3 regions of the Burkholderia sp. Bp9016 genome follow, and region 3 is predicted to be linked to each of the others. Evidence: predicted binding sites of a transcription regulator. Region 3 holds the regulator's gene; each other region holds the start of a gene.

The links. The regulator sigma-54, encoded in region 3, starts transcription at its own class of promoters, with help from an activator protein. The targets are predictions, from matches to a motif close to TGGCANGNAANCTGCTTT.
Region 1: the regulator sigma-54 is predicted to act here: its motif matches at 2,250-2,267, upstream of DIE13_RS25340 (collagen-like triple helix repeat-containing protein).
Region 2: the regulator sigma-54 is predicted to act here: its motif matches at 2,897-2,914, upstream of DIE13_RS18750 (ATP-NAD kinase family protein).

The regions. Positions count from the first base shown of each region.
Region 1 covers NZ_QTPY01000023.1:88,330-93,951, forward strand. Annotated here, with positions in the region: gene DIE13_RS25330 (Lrp/AsnC family transcriptional regulator) at 84-545, shown strand; gene DIE13_RS25335 (VOC family protein) at 608-1,018, shown strand; gene DIE13_RS25340 (collagen-like triple helix repeat-containing protein) at 1,085-2,212, opposite strand; gene DIE13_RS25345 (EamA family transporter) at 2,542-2,835, opposite strand; gene DIE13_RS25350 (copper-binding protein) at 2,982-3,329, opposite strand; gene DIE13_RS25355 (DUF2182 domain-containing protein) at 3,414-4,205, opposite strand; gene DIE13_RS25360 (DUF1326 domain-containing protein) at 4,202-4,846, opposite strand; gene DIE13_RS25365 (MFS transporter) at 5,122-5,622, shown strand, end outside.
Region 2 covers NZ_QTPY01000014.1:138,115-143,736, reverse strand. Annotated here, with positions in the region: gene DIE13_RS18760 (thiamine pyrophosphate-dependent dehydrogenase E1 component subunit alpha) at 1-791, opposite strand, end outside; gene DIE13_RS18755 (SDR family NAD(P)-dependent oxidoreductase) at 869-1,645, opposite strand; gene DIE13_RS18750 (ATP-NAD kinase family protein) at 1,708-2,766, opposite strand; gene DIE13_RS18745 (sigma-54-dependent Fis family transcriptional regulator) at 3,302-5,233, shown strand; gene DIE13_RS18740 (carboxymuconolactone decarboxylase family protein) at 5,254-5,622, opposite strand, start outside.
Region 3 covers NZ_QTPY01000010.1:206,198-211,819, reverse strand. Annotated here, with positions in the region: gene kdsD (arabinose 5-phosphate isomerase KdsD) at 1-79, shown strand, start outside; gene DIE13_RS14895 (HAD family hydrolase) at 79-615, shown strand; gene lptC (LPS export ABC transporter periplasmic protein LptC) at 619-1,233, shown strand; gene lptA (lipopolysaccharide transport periplasmic protein LptA) at 1,254-1,919, shown strand; gene lptB (LPS export ABC transporter ATP-binding protein) at 1,916-2,692, shown strand; gene DIE13_RS14875 (RNA polymerase factor sigma-54) at 2,863-4,368, shown strand; gene hpf (ribosome hibernation-promoting factor, HPF/YfiA family) at 4,528-4,887, shown strand; gene DIE13_RS14865 (PTS sugar transporter subunit IIA) at 5,083-5,595, shown strand.

The DNA of each region.
Region 1 (5,622 bases), on a different contig from region 3:
CCGGCATCGTAGGGAAAGTCCGATCGCCGCTGAAGCCGGTTTTTAAGGAAAAATGGCTGTTTTACCTTAAAAACTCCACCGCCATGGACGATCTGGACTGGAAGATACTTGCGCTGCTGCAGGCCAACGGCCGCATCAGCTACACGGAGCTGGCACGTCAGGTTCATCTGTCGGTGCCGGCGGTGACCGAACGCGTGAAGCGCCTCGAATCGATCGGGGTGATCGACGGCTACACGGCGCGGGTCAATCCGGCCGCGGCCGGCTACGCGGTGAGCGCGCTGATCGGCATCACGGTGCCGCAGCCGGCCAAGGCGAAATTCCTGACGCTGCTGGAGACGATTCCCGAAGTGGTCGAGTGCCATCACGTGACCGGCGCGGATTCCTACGTGATGCGGTTCGTGGCCACGGGCATGGCGCACCTCGAACAGCTGATCGAGCGCATCAACCTGTACGGCGAAACCCGCACGTCGATCGTGATGTCGACGCCGCTGCCGGCCCGCGGGCTCGCGCGCCCGGCTGCGGCGATCAAAGGGATTCGGGGGTGACAGGACACCCCGCGCTACGCGATGCTGTGCAATGCCCCCTTGCACGAACCGGACAACCTGCCATGTCAGTCATCGGACTCGATCATTACAACCTGCGCGCCGATCGGGCGACGCTCGATACGCTGCGCGATTTCTACGTGAACGTCGTGGGCCTCGAACCCGGCTATCGGCCACCGTTCCAGAGCGACGGCTACTGGCTCTACGCGGGGGCGCAAGCGATTCTCCACCTGTCGGAAACGCGGCCCGGCGAGGTGCGGCCAGCGCACGTCGTCAATACGTTCGACCATATGGCGTTTTCCTGCGCGAACGCCGCCGACATGGAGCGGCGCCTCGACAACGCGCAGGTCCAGTACGCGCGCCGATACGTGCCGCTCACGCGCCAGCTCCAGATCTTTTTCAGCGATCCGGCCGGCAACGGTGTCGAATTGAATTTCTCCGAACCCGACTGCGATTCCGGCAACGGACCGGGTTAGCACGCGGTGTTCGGGCCGGCGATTCGTTCGCGCCGGCCGGGCGCGCTGACGATCAGTGCGGATCCGTCACTTGCCGGCCGCTGCGCCGAGCAAGCCGCCGACGAGCGACGTGACCGGCGCGAGCGGATTGCTCGTACCGCCCGACGTTGCCCCGCCACTCGTACCGGTGCCGGGACCGTTGTGCACGGTTGCCGGTATCCCGCCGACCACGCTCGTCACCAGGCCCGAAATCGGCACGGCGCCGTTTGCGCCGTTCGGATTCACGAGGCCGCCGGCGTTGGTAACAGTATTGCCGACCGCCCGAACCAGTTGCCCGAGATCGCCGACGACCGGCTGCGACGAGGCGGCCGACACCTTGGTTCCGGCCGACGTAATCGCCCCGCCGACCTGTCCAAGCAGGCCGGCGACCGGCTGGCCGAGACCGGTCGCCGTGCCGACCTGTTGGGTCAGGCTGCCGGCCGTCGTCACGAGAGGCGTGATCGCCGACCCGGCCAACTGGGTCGCCTGCTGCACCGGCCCCGACGACACGGTCGAGCCGACCGTAGCGCCCGCGGACTGCAGCCCCTGGGCTACCGTGTCGAGCAGGCCGCCAACCGGCGTCGTGATGGGGGCGAGCGGCGACAGCGGGCCCGCGCCGAGCGCCTTCACGGTCTCGGCAAGGCCCAGGACGGGATTGCCCGTCGAGCTGACGACGGTGCCGAGCCCGGTGACCGTCTTGCCGACCGGGTCCGGCGTGATGCCGATCTGGCCGATCCCCGCGCTCACCGCGTTCGCCGAGTCGCGGATGATCGAGCCCACGCCGGTGATCGTGGCGCCCGGGCCCGCGGTCACGCTCTTGCCGACACCCGGCAGACTCACTCCGCCGAGCGAGGTGCCGGCGTCCATCACGACCTGGCCAACCGTGCTGACGATGCCGTTCGTGCCGGGCGCGCCGCTGGTACCCCAACCGCCGCTCGTCGTTCCGCTGGTCCCGCTGGTCCCGCTGGTCCCGCTGGTCCCGCTGGTCCCGCTGGTTCCGCTAGTTCCGCTGGTTCCGCTAGTTCCGCTGGTTCCGCTAGTTCCGCTCGTACTCGTGCCGATGTTATTGCCGGCCACGGTCGGCGCGGTGATGTCGCCGCCGCCGCACGCGGCCAGCATACAAGCCGCGGCGATCGCGGCGAGCGCAACGCCGGTTCTGGTGAAATGGTGATACATGGATGCCCCCGTCGGTTTTTCAGATCAATGCATTCGACAAGCATCACCCGTGCCACCAAGGTCGCCATCGATGCAATCCCGCGATCGCCGCGCACCGGGCCCCGCCGGCGGCCGTCCCCACGCGGGACGTACGGCATGCGATCGGAAACCCGCCGGTTCGGCGAGCCCCGCGCCGCTCCCGGCGTTCACGTAACACGGGGGCACGTTACGTAGCACCGGCACGGAACGGTGACGACACCCGCAATGGCGTCGCGTTGATCGTCACGGGCTCGACGGTCATTCACGTGACGAATCGGGGCGGCGCAACGTTCGCGCTCGCGAAAGTGTCGTCACGCCCGCGGTTTCCACTGAGCGCGTGACGGCAGCGTCATCGCCGCCACGCCCGCGACGGCACATCCGAGCCCCAGCCACGCCAACGCGGACAGCGATTCGCCGAGCAGCGCGATGCTGATCGCCACGCCGACCGGAACGCGCAGATACGCTTGCGCCGTCGTCCCGACCGAGCCGAGCGTCCGGACCAGCCGGAAGGAGACGACGAACGCGAACGCGGTCGACAGGACGGCGAGCGGCTGCCACGACGGCTCGAGCGTCCGTGGTCGGTCGACCGCGATGCTGGCGGGCACCAGCGGCGTCGCTGCCGACCACGAGCGAGCCGACGGCCGGCGCGGCCGGCGACAGTCCGTTGAACGACCGGCCGTAGATCGCGGCACCGGCATAGCACACCGTCGCGGCGACGATCGCCGCCGGAAACCGCTGCGGGATTCGAGCGTCACTGCCGCTTCACGAGCCGCACGATCGTCAGCGTGCCGTTCACGCGCTCGACCCGAACCCTGACCTTGTCGCCCACGCGAAGCGACTCGATCATGGCCGGATCGCCGGCCTTGAACGTCATCGTCATCGGCGCCATCCCGACGTTCCGGAGCGCGCCGTGCTTCAGCGTCACCATCCCGTGCGCGGCATCGATACGCTTCACTTCGGCATCGGTCAGTGCGGTATCCGGCGCCGACAGCTTCGTGTCGCCCATGTTCATGTCCGACATGCCGCCGGCCGCGCAAGCCGGCATCGCAACAGCCGTCAGTGCACCGACGGCGGCGGCAGCAACGCATCGGATCTTCATCGACAATCTCCAGGACGCACCGCGGATGCCTTCGTGTCTACCGGAGCCAGCACCTGCACCTGCGTCGCAGCATGAACGTCCCCGCTACACGAGCAGCGTCGCGACGGCCCACGCCATCAGCACGACACCCAGCGCGCGGCCGATACGCTCGCCGCCCGGCAGCACCTTTTCCGCAAGCACGAACAGCGACAACGCGATGATCCACACGACGTTCATCACGCCGCCGACGAACAACAGCGCCATCAACAGCCAGCAACACCCGACGCAATATGCGCCGTGGCGTACGCCGAGCAGGAAACTGCCGGACACGCCGGGGCGCCAGTACGTGGTAAGAAAGCGCACCGGCGACCGGCATTGCCGCAGGCATGCCTGTTTCAGCGGCGAGAACTGATAGATGCCAGCCAACGCGAGGACGAACGCGGACAGCGCGGCGCTCTTCGACCACAGCATCATCCCCGAGATCAGGCCGGCGGGCTGCAGCAGCATCTGAAGCACGGCCGCGCCGACCGAAAACGCGAGCCAGGCGACCAGGTAGCCGGCCAGCAGAAACGCCGACGTGAGCGCCGAACCCGTGCCCTGCGCGCCGTGATGCCGCAGCACGCGCCGGTACAGCAGCACGAGCGGCGCCGCACCGGGCGTCATCATCGCGATCATCATCACCCACCACATCAGGATCACGGTCGGCAGCGACGGATCCATGGCGCCCATGTCGTCGGCCAGCCGATGCGGGAACAGCGCGAGCGTCGTCATGTCCAGCGCCGACATGCCGGTCCCGGCGCCCGTCCACAGGTAGGCCCAGCACGCGCCGACGAGCGCGGCCATGCCGAGCAGCGTGACGACGCGCTCACGCGCGAGAAAATCGCCGACGGGGTTCATGCCGTCGCGCGATGCCGGACCACCCCGTGATTGTTCAGGTGCAGCCGTGCGAACTGCGCATAGGTCCGCTCGAAGTCCAGTTCGATGTGACCGTGCGAGTGGCCGGTGCCCGAGCCGATCTCGGCCAGCTCGTACTCGAAACCGTCGGGCAGGTCGATCCGCACGCGGTGTTCGGCGCCCGTCACCGGATTGACAATCGGTTCGCCGACGACATCGAGCACGCCGTCCACGTGAATCCGGCCGCGCCTCGCATCGACATCGACGTCGAAATCGATCTTCGCGAAGATCGGGTCGAATGCCTGCTCGAGCGTCGACGCGAACACCGAGAACATCGTCGCGAACGGATCGGTATCCTGACCGGTCATGATCTTCAGCACGGCGTCGCACTGCGCCGGATCGACGCGCTCGTCGACGATCGGCTGACACTTGCCGTGGCCCTCGTGCACCGCGCCCGGCCACTTGAACACCACCGCGATCCTGACGCCGTCGAGCACCACGTCGCCATAGTGGCCGCTGTCGATCGAAATCGCACCCATCGCCTGGCAATGGCCGTTCGTCGGCAGCGCATTGAACTGGCACGGGCAACCGTACGAGCAATTGCAGTTCATCAGCTCGGTTCCCTGAATCTCCCACGGCGTCATGGCGTCACCTCGCGCGGTCGGCGATACATATCACGCTTCGAATCTAGTGCACCGCGCGGGGAAAGCAAGGCGGCACGAGCCGCGAAACCAGGCCACCGGCATCGCGCCGCGACACGCGCAGCATGCGCTGGATGCGTTGCCTGAAGCAACCGTGATCCGACGAATGCCGACGGCCCCGCCGTGCCGCGTAAATGCGGGAATCCCGCACCGGTCCTGGTTCATACTGTCTGGCAATCGCCGATTCTCCGACCGTCACTGCTGCCCGGATGCCCGCCATGCGCGTTCACGGTGCGTTGCTGTTCCTCGTCGGCACCCTGCTTACCGCGGGCGGGTACGGTGCAACCTTCCTGTTGTCGACGCGATTTCGCGCGATCGGCGGCAGCGATCTCGATACCGGCGCCGCGCTGGCCGCCGCCACGGTCGGCACCTTTGCCGGCCTGGCGGTGGTCGGCTGGTTCTCGCGGCAGGTCGGCGCCGCGCGGATCGCCGCGCTGTCGTCGCTGTGCATCGGCGCCGGCATCGCCGGCTTCGCGCTCGTCGGTCACCCGCCGTTCGCCGATCTGCCATCCGGCTTCCTGGTGGGGTTCGGCTGGGGCGCGTTTCATCTGGCCGCGCCGATGTCACTGGCCGAACGGACCAGCGGCGCCGATCGCGGCATCTGGTTCTTTCGGGCGGCGACCTTCCAGATGACGGGGATCGGCGCGGCGCCGGCGTTCGCGGCATATGCAATGCGCCTGCTCCACTGGTCGATCGCCGACACGCTATACGCGCTCGGC
Region 2 (5,622 bases), on a different contig from region 3:
AGTTTCTGCACTTCGCCCGGCGCGCGATAGGTCTGCGCATCGCCTTCGAAGTGGCCGAAATAACGCGTGAACTTCACCTCGACGAGCGTCGGGCCGCCGCCGTTGCGCGCGCGCGCGACCGCTTCGCCGAGCGCTTCGTGCACCGCGAAGAAGTCGAAGCCGTCGACGATCACGCCGGGCATTCCGAAGCCGTTCGCGCGATCGGCGATGTTGTCGGTCGCGACCGACCAGCTTGACGACGTCGCTTCCGCATAGCCGTTGTTTTCGGCCACGAAGATCGCCGGCAGCCGCCACACCGACGCGAGGTTCATCGATTCGAAAATCACGCCCTGGTTCGACGCGCCGTCGCCAAAGAAGCACACGCCGACGCCGCCCGTCTTCTTGTGCTTGGCCGCGAGCGCCGCGCCGCACACGAGCGGGCCGCCCGCGCCGACGATCCCGTTCGCGCCGAGCATCCCCATCGCCAGGTCGGCGATGTGCATCGAGCCGCCCTTGCCGTGGCAGACGCCCGTCTTCTTGCCGTAGATCTCGGCCATCATCCCGTGCACGTCGACGCCTTTCGCAATGCAATGGCCATGGCCGCGGTGCGTGGTGGCGACGTAGTCCTCAAGGCCGAGGTGCAGCATCGTGCCGACCGCGGATGCTTCCTCGCCCGCGTACAGGTGCACGAAGCCGGGAATTTCGCCGGTTGCGAACTCGACGTGCAGGCGCTCCTCGAATTCGCGGATCGTGCGCATCAGCCGGTAGGCGTCCAGCAGCTTGTCCCTGCTGAGCTGTGTCGAAACGGTCATGTGTGTCTCCTGGGTAGGTCTGACTGCGAATGCCGCCGCGGCAACGCCCCGGCGACGGATTGCACGGCCTGCGGCCGTCAGTGGAACGTGAAACCGCCGTCGACGTTCACGGCCTGGCCGGTCACGTTGTCCATCGTCGCGAAGAACAGCGCGAGCCGGCCCATATCCTCGGGGGTCTGCGCACGGCCCTGCGGAATCAGCGTGAGCTGGTGCCGCTGCCACGACTCCTCGACCGACTCGCCGTCGGTCTTCCATTCGTCGGACAGCCGGTCCCACATGTAGGTACGCACGATGCCCGGACAGATCGCGTTGACGGTCACGCCGTCGCGCGCGAGCTCCTTCGCGAGCGCGTTCGTGAAGCCGACCACCGCGAATTTCGACGCGCTGTAGTGGGCGAGATTCGGAAACCCTTCCTTGCCGGCAATCGACGCGACGTTGATGATCCGGCCGCTGCGCTGCGCCTTCAGATGCGGGAGCGCCGCGCGGCAACCGAGAAACGTGCCCTTCGCATTCACGTCCATCACGAAATCCCAGTCGCGTTCGGTCAACGCCTCGACCGGATGAATGCTGATCACGCCCGCGCAATTCACGAGGATGTCGAGCCGGCCGAGTTCGGCGAGCGCCTGCGCGACCATCGCGTCGACCTGCGCGGCCTGCGTGACGTCGACCTTCGCGACCGCCGCGCGCCGGCCGAGCGCACGCACCTCGCGGGCGGTTGCGTCGAGTGCGTCGTCGAGCAGATCCGCGAGCAGGATGTCGGCACCCGCACCTGCAAGCGTCAGCGCAATGCCGCGGCCGATGCCGCGCGCGGCGCCGGTGACGATAACGACCTGTCCTTCGAGAACGGCTGTCATGGCGATGTCTCCTTGTCGATTGACTGGAATGGAAGCGATGCGTCGTCGAAAAAACTGGGGGGTCAGTTGCGCCACGCGCCGGCGTCGCGCAGCAACAGCCGCGACGACGCGTAACGCAGCGTGCGGCCGACGTCGACCGTCAGTGGCCCCCGCCAGTCGAGCGCGATCTCGTAGCGATCGCCGCGCGCAACCTCGATCTCGCGTTCGCCGTCGAACGCGAGCGTGCCGTGCTCGAACGGGATCGTCTGCCACGCGCCCGGTTCGAGCCGCTCGCAACTGCGCATCACGACGCGATCGACTCGGCCCGGCGCGATCGGTGCGACGAGCAGCGTGCCGGCCGTCTTGCCGTCGGCCGCGAAACGCATCGCGAGTCCGTGCGGCGCGCTGCGCTCGAGCGGCGCCCACGCGCCGCCGAGCGCCGACAGCCCGATGCCGTCCGGTTCCGCGAAAGTCAGGTAAAGCGTGTCGATGTCGTCGGGGCCCGAGATCGCCCGTGCGCCAGTGAAGCGCTGGCGCGCCGCGCATACGTCGACGAGCGCGATCTCCTCGCGTCCCGCGTTCGAACCGGCCGTGCAGCGCACGACGAGCCGCTTGTTGCGCATGAACGCGACGTCGGCCGGCACGGCGCCGGTCGCGGCAAGCCCGGCCGCGACGCCTGCGACCGTCGCCTCGCGATGCTCGGGAAACGCGTTGTTGGTGCCGGTGGACAGCGCAACGAGCGGCGTCGCGCCGCAATGCGCGGCGACCGCGCGATGAGTGCCGTCGCCCCCGAGCACGACGATCAGCGCGACTTCCATCCGGTGCATGTAGGCAGCGCCGGCCTGCGTGTCGGCGACCGTATCGGAGATCGGCAGGTCGACGAATTCGACGTCGGGCCAGCGCTCCTGGGGTGCGACCGCACGATGCGTATCGAGCGCACGCATCAGCAGCGTCGCGATGCCCGTCTTGTCACGCAATGTCAGTACGCGCTCGACGCCCATCGCGCCGAGGCCGGCGAGCAGGCGCACGACCATGTTGGCCTTTTCCGCCGTCGGGAACACGGATGCATGCGTCGTCAGACGGCGAATGTCGCGCCCCGATGCGGGGTTCGCGATCACGCCGACGGTCACGGGCGTCGTCACGGGCTTGTCTCCATCCAGTGGGCCGGCGCTCGCGCATTGGCTCGCGCGCCGGCCCTGCATGTGTCGTCCGCCGTCATCGAGAGCGGCGGATCGTCGTCGCCGACGCGACTGCGCCGGACTTGCCGTGATATCTGCAAGCAGCGTGCCACCGTGTGTGCAACGACCGGGAAACCCGCGTGCGGACTGGCTCGGCGGCGATACACGGGCTCGACATGGGCCGCCAAGACGCGCGTACGCGTCGCGAAACGGCGCGTGCGTCTCACCGCGTCGATCTCGCGGCGCGCATGTTTCGGCAGCGTGGCTCGCACGCCGACCTATCCGGCAAGCCGCGCGGATCGCGGCACGGCGCGCGCCACCGCGATCCGGGCGCCAATCGCGCACGGCTCGCCCTTGGGTCTCAGCCCCGCGAGACCCGTTGAGATGCCGGTGAGACGAACGTCTCATGCGTCGCGCATGCTGCGATGCAATGTGATCCGCCGAAGCGGATGTGCTACAAGAACAGCGAATTCCCCGCCGTCCGGAACCGGAGCCGACCATGCCCTATGCCGTCCCCCAGGCCCAGCACGCCGACCGTGTGCTCGGCGCGCTCGCCGGGCGCCTGCCCGCGCCGGCCGACTCCTCGCGCCTCGTGTCGTCGTGGCAACGCTCGCTCGAGCGCTATGCGCTCGACCCGGCTTCGTCGATCGGCCCGCGCGTGCTGACCGCAGCCGAGCTGCGCGAGGTGCGCGACAAGGAGGAAGCGTTCCTGCGCGCGTCGGGGCAATGTCTGACGCGCCTGCACGACATGATTCGCGTTGCCGACTATTGCGTGATGCTGACCGACGCGCACGGCGTGACGATCGATTACCGGATCGACCGCGAACGCCGCAACGACTTCCGTCATGCGGGCCTGCACATCGGCTCGTGCTGGTCGGAAAGCGAGGAAGGCACGTGCGGCGTCGCGAGCGTGCTGACCGATCTCGCGCCGATCACCGTGCACAAGACCGATCACTTTCGCGCGGCATTCACCACCCTCACCTGTAGCGCGGCCCCGATCTTCTCGCCGGGCGGCGAACTGATCGGCGTGCTCGATGCGTCGGCCGTCCAGTCGCCGGACAACCGCGACAGCCAGCGCCTCGTGTACCAGCTCGTGCGGCAAAGCGCCGGACTGATCGAGGACGGCTATTTCGTACACAGCACCGCGCAGCACTGGATATTGTTCGGGCATCCGAATCGTCACTACGTCGAGGCGCAGCCCGAATGGCTGATCGCGTTCGACGACTGCGGCAATATCGTCGCCGCGAACCGCCAGGCGCGCGACGCATTGCCGGCGCTGTGCGAACCGCGCCACATCGACGAGATCTTCGACGCGACAGAGATGCCGCTGCGCGATGCCGCACGGCTCGACACGATCGTCGCGCTGAGGCTGCGCGCGACCGGCGCCCCGCTCCATGCGCGGCTGCGCGCGCCGCTACGACGCGCCGGACGCGAAACCGGCACGGCACGGGCCGCCCCGGCATCTCGCCGCCCCGGCACCGCGCAGCGCAACGTCGGTGCGCTCACCCCGTTCCTGCACAGCAGCGACGCGCGCATCGCGCAGCAGGCCGAACTCGCGCTGCGCGTCGCGAGCAAGCGGCTGCCGATTCTCGTACTCGGCGAAACCGGCGCGGGCAAGGAAGTGTTCGCCCGCGCGATCCACGACGCAGGTGCGCGACGCGCACGGCCGTTCGTCGCGGTCAACTGCGGCGCGCTGCCCGACGCGCTGATCGAAAGCGAGCTGTTCGGCTATGCGGCCGGCGCGTTTACCGGCGCGCGCAAGCACGGCGCACGCGGCAAGATCGTGCTCGCCGACGGCGGCACGCTGTTTCTCGACGAAATCGGCGACATGCCGCTCGCGCTGCAGACGCGCCTGTTGCGCGTGCTCGCCGACGGCGAAGTCGTGCCGCTCGGCAGCGACACGCCCGTGCGCGTCGATCTGGACGTGATCTGCGCGACGCACCGCGATCTCGCACAGATGGTGGCCGGCGGCTCGTTCCGCGAGGATCTGTATTACCGGCTGAGCGGCGCGACCTTCGAGCTGCCGCCGCTGCGCGAGCGCGCCGACGTGGGCGACGTGATCGCCACGGTGTTCGCGGAAGAAGCGCAGGCGACCGGCCACGTGCTCACGCTCGACCCGGCGCTCGCCGAGCAGCTCGCCGCGTACCCGTGGCCCGGCAACGTGCGGCAACTGCGCAACGTGCTGCGCTATGCGTGCGCGGTGTGCGACACCGCACGCGTGACGCGGCGCGACCTGCCGGCCGATCTCGCCGCGCAGTTCGGCGCCGGCCCGGCCGGCGCGCTGCCGGACGACGAGCGCGGCCGCATCGTCGCGGCACTCACCGCGCATCGCTGGCGCCCCGATGCAGCGGCCCAGGCGCTCGGCATTTCGCGTGCGACGCTGTACCGGCGAATCGCGAAGCACCGGATCGTCGCGCCGCACCGCATCTGACACACGCGGCGCGCGGCGCATCACGCCGCACGCGCAACCGCTTCCGTCGTGCCGTTGTCCGTGGCGAGCGCTTCATCGCGCCGGGCAAATACCTCGTGCGCGGCAAACAGCGCATTCAGCGCGGCCGGAAATCCCGCGTAGACGGCCATCTGCATGAACACCTCGACGATCTCGTCGCGTGTGCAGCCGACGTTCAACGCCGCCTCGACGTGCACCTTGAGTTGCGGCTGTGCGTTGCCGAGCGCGGCCAGCGCGGCGATCGTCGCGATCTCGCGCGATTTGAGGTCGAGCTGCGGCCGGCTATAGATGTCGCCGAAACCGAATTCGACGAGCAGACGCCCGAAATCTGGCGCGATCGGCGCGAGTGCCGCGATCACGCGTTCGCCCAC
Region 3 (5,622 bases):
GATGCTGGTGGTCGATGCCGACGGCGTGCTGATCGGCGCGCTGAACATGCACGACCTGTTTTCGAAGAAGGTGATCTGATGAGCGCAGCGCTGACTGCGGCCGAACGCGCGAGCCGCGTGAAGCTGATGATTTTCGACGTCGACGGCGTGCTGACCGACGGCGGCCTGCTGTTTACCGTGGCCGGCGACGCGATGAAGTCGTTCAATTCGCTCGACGGCCACGGCGTGAAGCTGCTCGGCGAGGCCGGCATCGCGACCGCGATCATCACCGGCCGCCGCTCGGAAATCGTTGCGGCGCGCGCGAAGGAAATGAAGATCGCGCACCTGTTCCAGGGCGTCGAGAACAAGCTCGCCGTGTTCGCCGACCTGATCGCGTCGCTCGGCATCGCCGCCGACGCATGCGGCTACATGGGCGACGACTGGCCCGACCTGCCGGTGATGCTGCGCTGCGGCTTCGCGACCGCGCCGGCCAATGCGCACCCCGAGGTGATCGCCCGCGCGCACTGGGTGGCCGAGGCCCGTGGCGGCCACGGCGCCGTGCGCGAAGTGTGCGACGCGATCCTGCGCGCGCAACGCCGCTACGACGCCATGCTCGCGGCCGCCTGCGGAGCCTGACGAATGAACACGCATTTCCGCTGGACCCAGTTGCTGCCGCTCGTCGCGGTCGCCGCGCTCGCGGGCATCACGTGGTGGCTGTTGCAGGCAACGCTGCCGCCGCCCGGCGAGGGCGCCGTGCAGCCGAAGCGCCATACGCCCGACTATTTCGCGGACAACTTCTCGGTCACCGAGCTCGACCAGTCCGGCACGACCCAGTACCGGCTGACGGCCGCGAAGCTGATCCACTACGAAGACACCGAAAACAGCGACCTGACCGATCCGGCCATGCGCGCGTTCCAGCCCGGCAAGCCGGTCGTGACGACCACCGCGAAGCGCGGCACCGTCAACGGCGACGTGTCGATCGTCGATTTGTACGACGACGCGCGCATCCTGCGCGTGGCCGGCGGCGGCGATCCGCAGATGCAGGCCGATTCCCAGCATTTCCGGATCTTCGTCAATGACGATGTGATCCAGACCGAAAAGCCGGTTAAACTTCAGCGCGGCCTGTCGCTCGTCAACGCGACCGACGGCATGAAGTACAACAACGTCACCCGGGTCATCGAGCTTTACGGCAACGTGCGCGGCACGATTGCCGCGTCCGACGCGTCGGGCGGCTCGAAAGCTCAATCCAGGTGACGCATCCCTCACGTGACTGCATGAACGAACCGTTCCCTCGACAGAATTCCGGCGGCGCTGCGCGCGCCGTCCGCGCCGCGCTCGCCGCGACGCTCGTGGCGCTCCCGCTCGTCGGGCTGGCGCCGCTCGCCCATGCCGAGAAGGCCGACCAGAACAAGCCGATCAACGTCGAGGCGGACAACCTGACCTATGACGACCTGAAGCAGGTCACGGTCGCGACCGGCAACGTCGTGATCACGAAGGGCACGATCATCATCAAGGGCGATCGCGTCGAAGTGCGCCAGGATCCGGAAGGCTATCAGTACGCGACGTCGTTCGGCAGCAGCAAGAAGCACGCAACGTTCCGCCAGAAGCGCGAAGGCCTCGACGAGTACATCGACGGCGATGCCGAGCGCATCGACTACGACGGCAAGCAGGATCTCACGACGCTGACGACCGCGGCCACCGTGCGCCGCCTGCAGGGCACGTCGACCATCGCCGACACCGTGCACGGCAGCGTGATCACGTACGACGGCCAGCACGACTTCTACACCGCGAAGGGCGGCAAGGACGTCGCGGCGCCTGGCAACCCGACCGGCCGCGTGCGCGCGATGCTGTCGCCGAAGAACGGCGGCGCAGGGCCGCTGAACGGTGCGCCGGCGAAGCTGTCGCCGTCGACCACGATCCAGGGAGCGCCGGGCCAATGAACGCGCTACCGAATCGCCAGCCGGCCGGCACGACGAGCTCGCTCGTCGTCCGCAACCTGAAGAAGCGCTACGGCTCGCGCACCGTCGTCAAGGACGTGTCGCTCGACGTGAAGAGCGGCGAGGTCGTCGGCCTGCTCGGCCCGAACGGCGCCGGCAAGACCACGTCGTTCTACATGATCGTGGGCCTCGTGCCGCTCGATGCGGGCGAGATCTCGCTGAACGGCAGCTCGATCAGCCTGCTGCCGATCCACAAGCGCGCATCGCTCGGCCTGTCGTACCTGCCGCAGGAAGCATCCGTGTTCCGCAAGCTGACCGTCGAGGAGAACATCCGCGCAGTGCTCGAGCTGCAGTACGGCGACGATGGCAAGCGGCTCTCGAAGGATGCGATCGCGTCGCGCACCGAGGCACTGCTCGACGAGCTGCAGATCGCCCACCTGCGCGACAATCCTGCGCTGTCGCTGTCGGGCGGCGAACGCCGTCGCGTCGAAATCGCGCGTGCGCTCGCGACCAACCCGAACTTCATCCTGCTCGACGAACCGTTCGCCGGCGTCGATCCGATCGCAGTACTCGAGATCCAGAAGATCGTCAAGTTCCTGAAGCAGCGCAATATCGGCGTGTTGATTACCGATCACAACGTCCGCGAAACGCTCGGCATTTGCGACCACGCATACATCATCAGCGACGGTTCAGTGCTCGCCGCCGGCGCGCCGAGCGACATCATCGAGAACGAAAGCGTGCGCCGCGTGTACCTCGGCGAACACTTCCGCATGTAACTTCCCCTCGTGGCCGGCTGCACCCCGCCCGGCACCGCCGTGCGGGGCCGCGCGCGGCTTTCCAGCCATGTTGCAGCCCTACCCGCGGCCGGGCGGCGCGCCGCGCGTAATCGCGGATGGCTCAAGGCGCCTGGGTCGTGGCACACTGCCGGTATGACTCCCTCTCTGCCATGAAAGCCAGCCTTCAACTCCGCCTGTCGCAACATTTGGCGCTGACGCCGCAGCTACAGCAGTCGATCCGGCTTCTGCAGTTGTCGACGCTCGAACTGCAGCAGGAAGTCGCGATGGCCGTCGCGCAGAATCCGCTGCTCGAAAATGACGATGAATGGATCGCGAGTCCGCTGCGTGTCGCGGCGGATGGATCGCTGATCGCGCAGACGCCGCCCGCGCAGAGCGCCGAACCGGCCGCCGCGAACGGCAGCGGCCAGTCGGGCGAGCGCGCCGAGCGCGACGAACCGGCCGGCGCCGACGAATACGACGGCTACGCATCCGGCGACGGCAACGACGGCCCGCAGTGGAATCTCGACGAGTTCGGCCGCTCGAGCGGCGCATCGGACGACGACGACCTGCCGCCGCTGCAGGTGCAGGAAGCCGCGACGTCGCTGCGCGACCATCTCTCCGCGCAACTGCGCGTCACGCAGGCCGGCCCGCGCGATCGCGCGCTCGTGATGTTCCTGATCGAATCGCTCGACGACGACGGCTACCTGACCGCGTCGCTCGACGAAGTGCTCGCCGATCTGCCGGCCGAACTTGAAATCGACTGCGACGAACTGAACGCGGCGCTCGCGCTGCTGCACAGCTTCGACCCCGCCGGGGTCGGTGCGCGCTCGGCATCCGAATGCCTGAAGCTGCAGTTGCTGCGCCTCGATCCGTCCCCCACCCGCACGCTCGCGCTCGAAATCGTGTCGCAGCATCTCGAGCTGCTCGCCGCGCGCGATTTCACGCGGCTGCGCAAGCACCTGAAGGCGAGCGACGACGCGCTGCGCGACGCGCACGCGCTGATCCGTTCGCTGGAGCCGTTCCCGGGCGCCGCATACGGCAAGGCCGAAGCGGACTACGTCGTACCCGACATCATCGTGAAGAAGTCCGGCCAGAACTGGCTCGCGGAACTCAATCCGGAAGTGATGCCGCGCCTGCGGATCAACAACCTGTACGCGAACATCCTGCGCAACAGCCGCGGCGATCCGTCGGCCGGATCGTTGAAACAGCAGCTCCAGGAAGCACGCTGGCTGATCAAGAACATCCAGCAGCGCTTCGACACGATCCTGCGCGTCGCGCAGGCTATTGTCGAGCGTCAGAAGAATTTCTTTGCGCACGGTGAAATTGCCATGCGCCCCTTGGTTTTGCGGGAAATAGCTGATACGCTGGGCCTACACGAGTCGACTGTCAGCCGTGTGACAACAGGCAAGTACATGCTGACCCCGTTCGGGACGCTTGAATTTAAGTACTTCTTCGGATCACACGTTTCGACCGACACCGGAGGCGCCGCTTCGTCGACCGCCATCCGAGCCCTGATCAAGCAACTGATAGGAGCTGAAGACCCAAAATCGCCACTTTCGGACAGCCGCATTGCCGAGCTGCTGGCAGAACAGGGTTTCGTGGTTGCGCGCCGCACGGTCGCCAAGTATCGCGAAGCCCTCAAAATCCCGGCAGTGAATCTGCGCAAGTCTCTTTAAGCCTGCTGCCTGCCCGGCGGCAGGCGTGTTCCGGCCACCGCGCACACGGGGAACAGGCCGGGCGACCTGTCCGCGAATTTGCCGCCGCGTGCGGCAGGGGCAAGTCGACCGGAGCGCCGCCTCGATGCGGCCGGGTGGTCTCTCGCTTGGAGAAGCACTATGAACCTGAAGATCAGTGGACATCATCTCGAAGTCACGCCTGCAATTCGCGAATACGTGATCACCAAGCTGGACCGGGTGCTACGCCATAGCGATCAGGTGATAGATGGCACTGTGATCCTCTCGGTCGACAACCACAAGGAAAAGGACAAGCAGCAGCGCGCGGAAATCAACCTGCACCTGAAGGGCAAGGACATCTTCGTCGAAAGCGCGAACGGTAACCTGTACGCTGCGATCGATCTGCTGATCGACAAACTGGATCGCCAGGTCGTCAAGCACATGGAGCGTCTGCAAACGCACGCGCACGACCCCATCAAGCTGCAGCCGTCGATCGACCAGATCGAACTGCCGCCGCAATAACGGTCATTGCAGCACACATGCCGCCCGGTTCGCCGGGCGTTTTTTTTGTGGCTTCGACGCAGTGGTGCGACCGGTCCGTCCATGCTGCGCCACGCGCGCGGCTGTGCTCTATAATGTTCCGGTTATCGCCGGGGGGCGTTGATGCGGTAGCTGCCTTGCAGGTTGCCGATACCGAACGCCTTGATATCGCCGAACATGGAAAATCAGTCTGCCGCAGCAAGGAGACCCCAGGCCGCCCAATCGCCTGCCAACATGAATCGCCTAGCCAAAATCCTGCCCATAGAGAACGTCGTCATCGACCTCTCCGTCACCAGCAAGAAACGCGTCTTCGAACAAGCCGGGCTGATCTTCGAAAATCAGAACGGCATCGCCCGCAGCACCGTCACGGACAACCTGTTCGCGCGCGAGCGCCTCGGCTCGACCGGGCTCGGCGAAGGCGTCGCGATTCCGCACGGGCGTATCAAGGGGCTCAAGCACCCGCTCGCCGCGTTCGTTCGGCTCGCCGATGCGATCCCGTTCGAAGCGCCCGACGGCCAGCCGGTCGGTCTCCTGATTTTCCTGCTCGTCCCCGAGCAAGCCACCCAGCAACACCTCGAGATCCTGTCGGAAATCGCGCAACTGCTGTCCGATCGCGACGCGCGCGAGCGTCTGCACAACGAAACGGATATCGCCGAGTTGCATCGCCTGCTCACTCAGTGGCAACCTTGAGTTGATCCGGGCGGAATATTTTCCCGA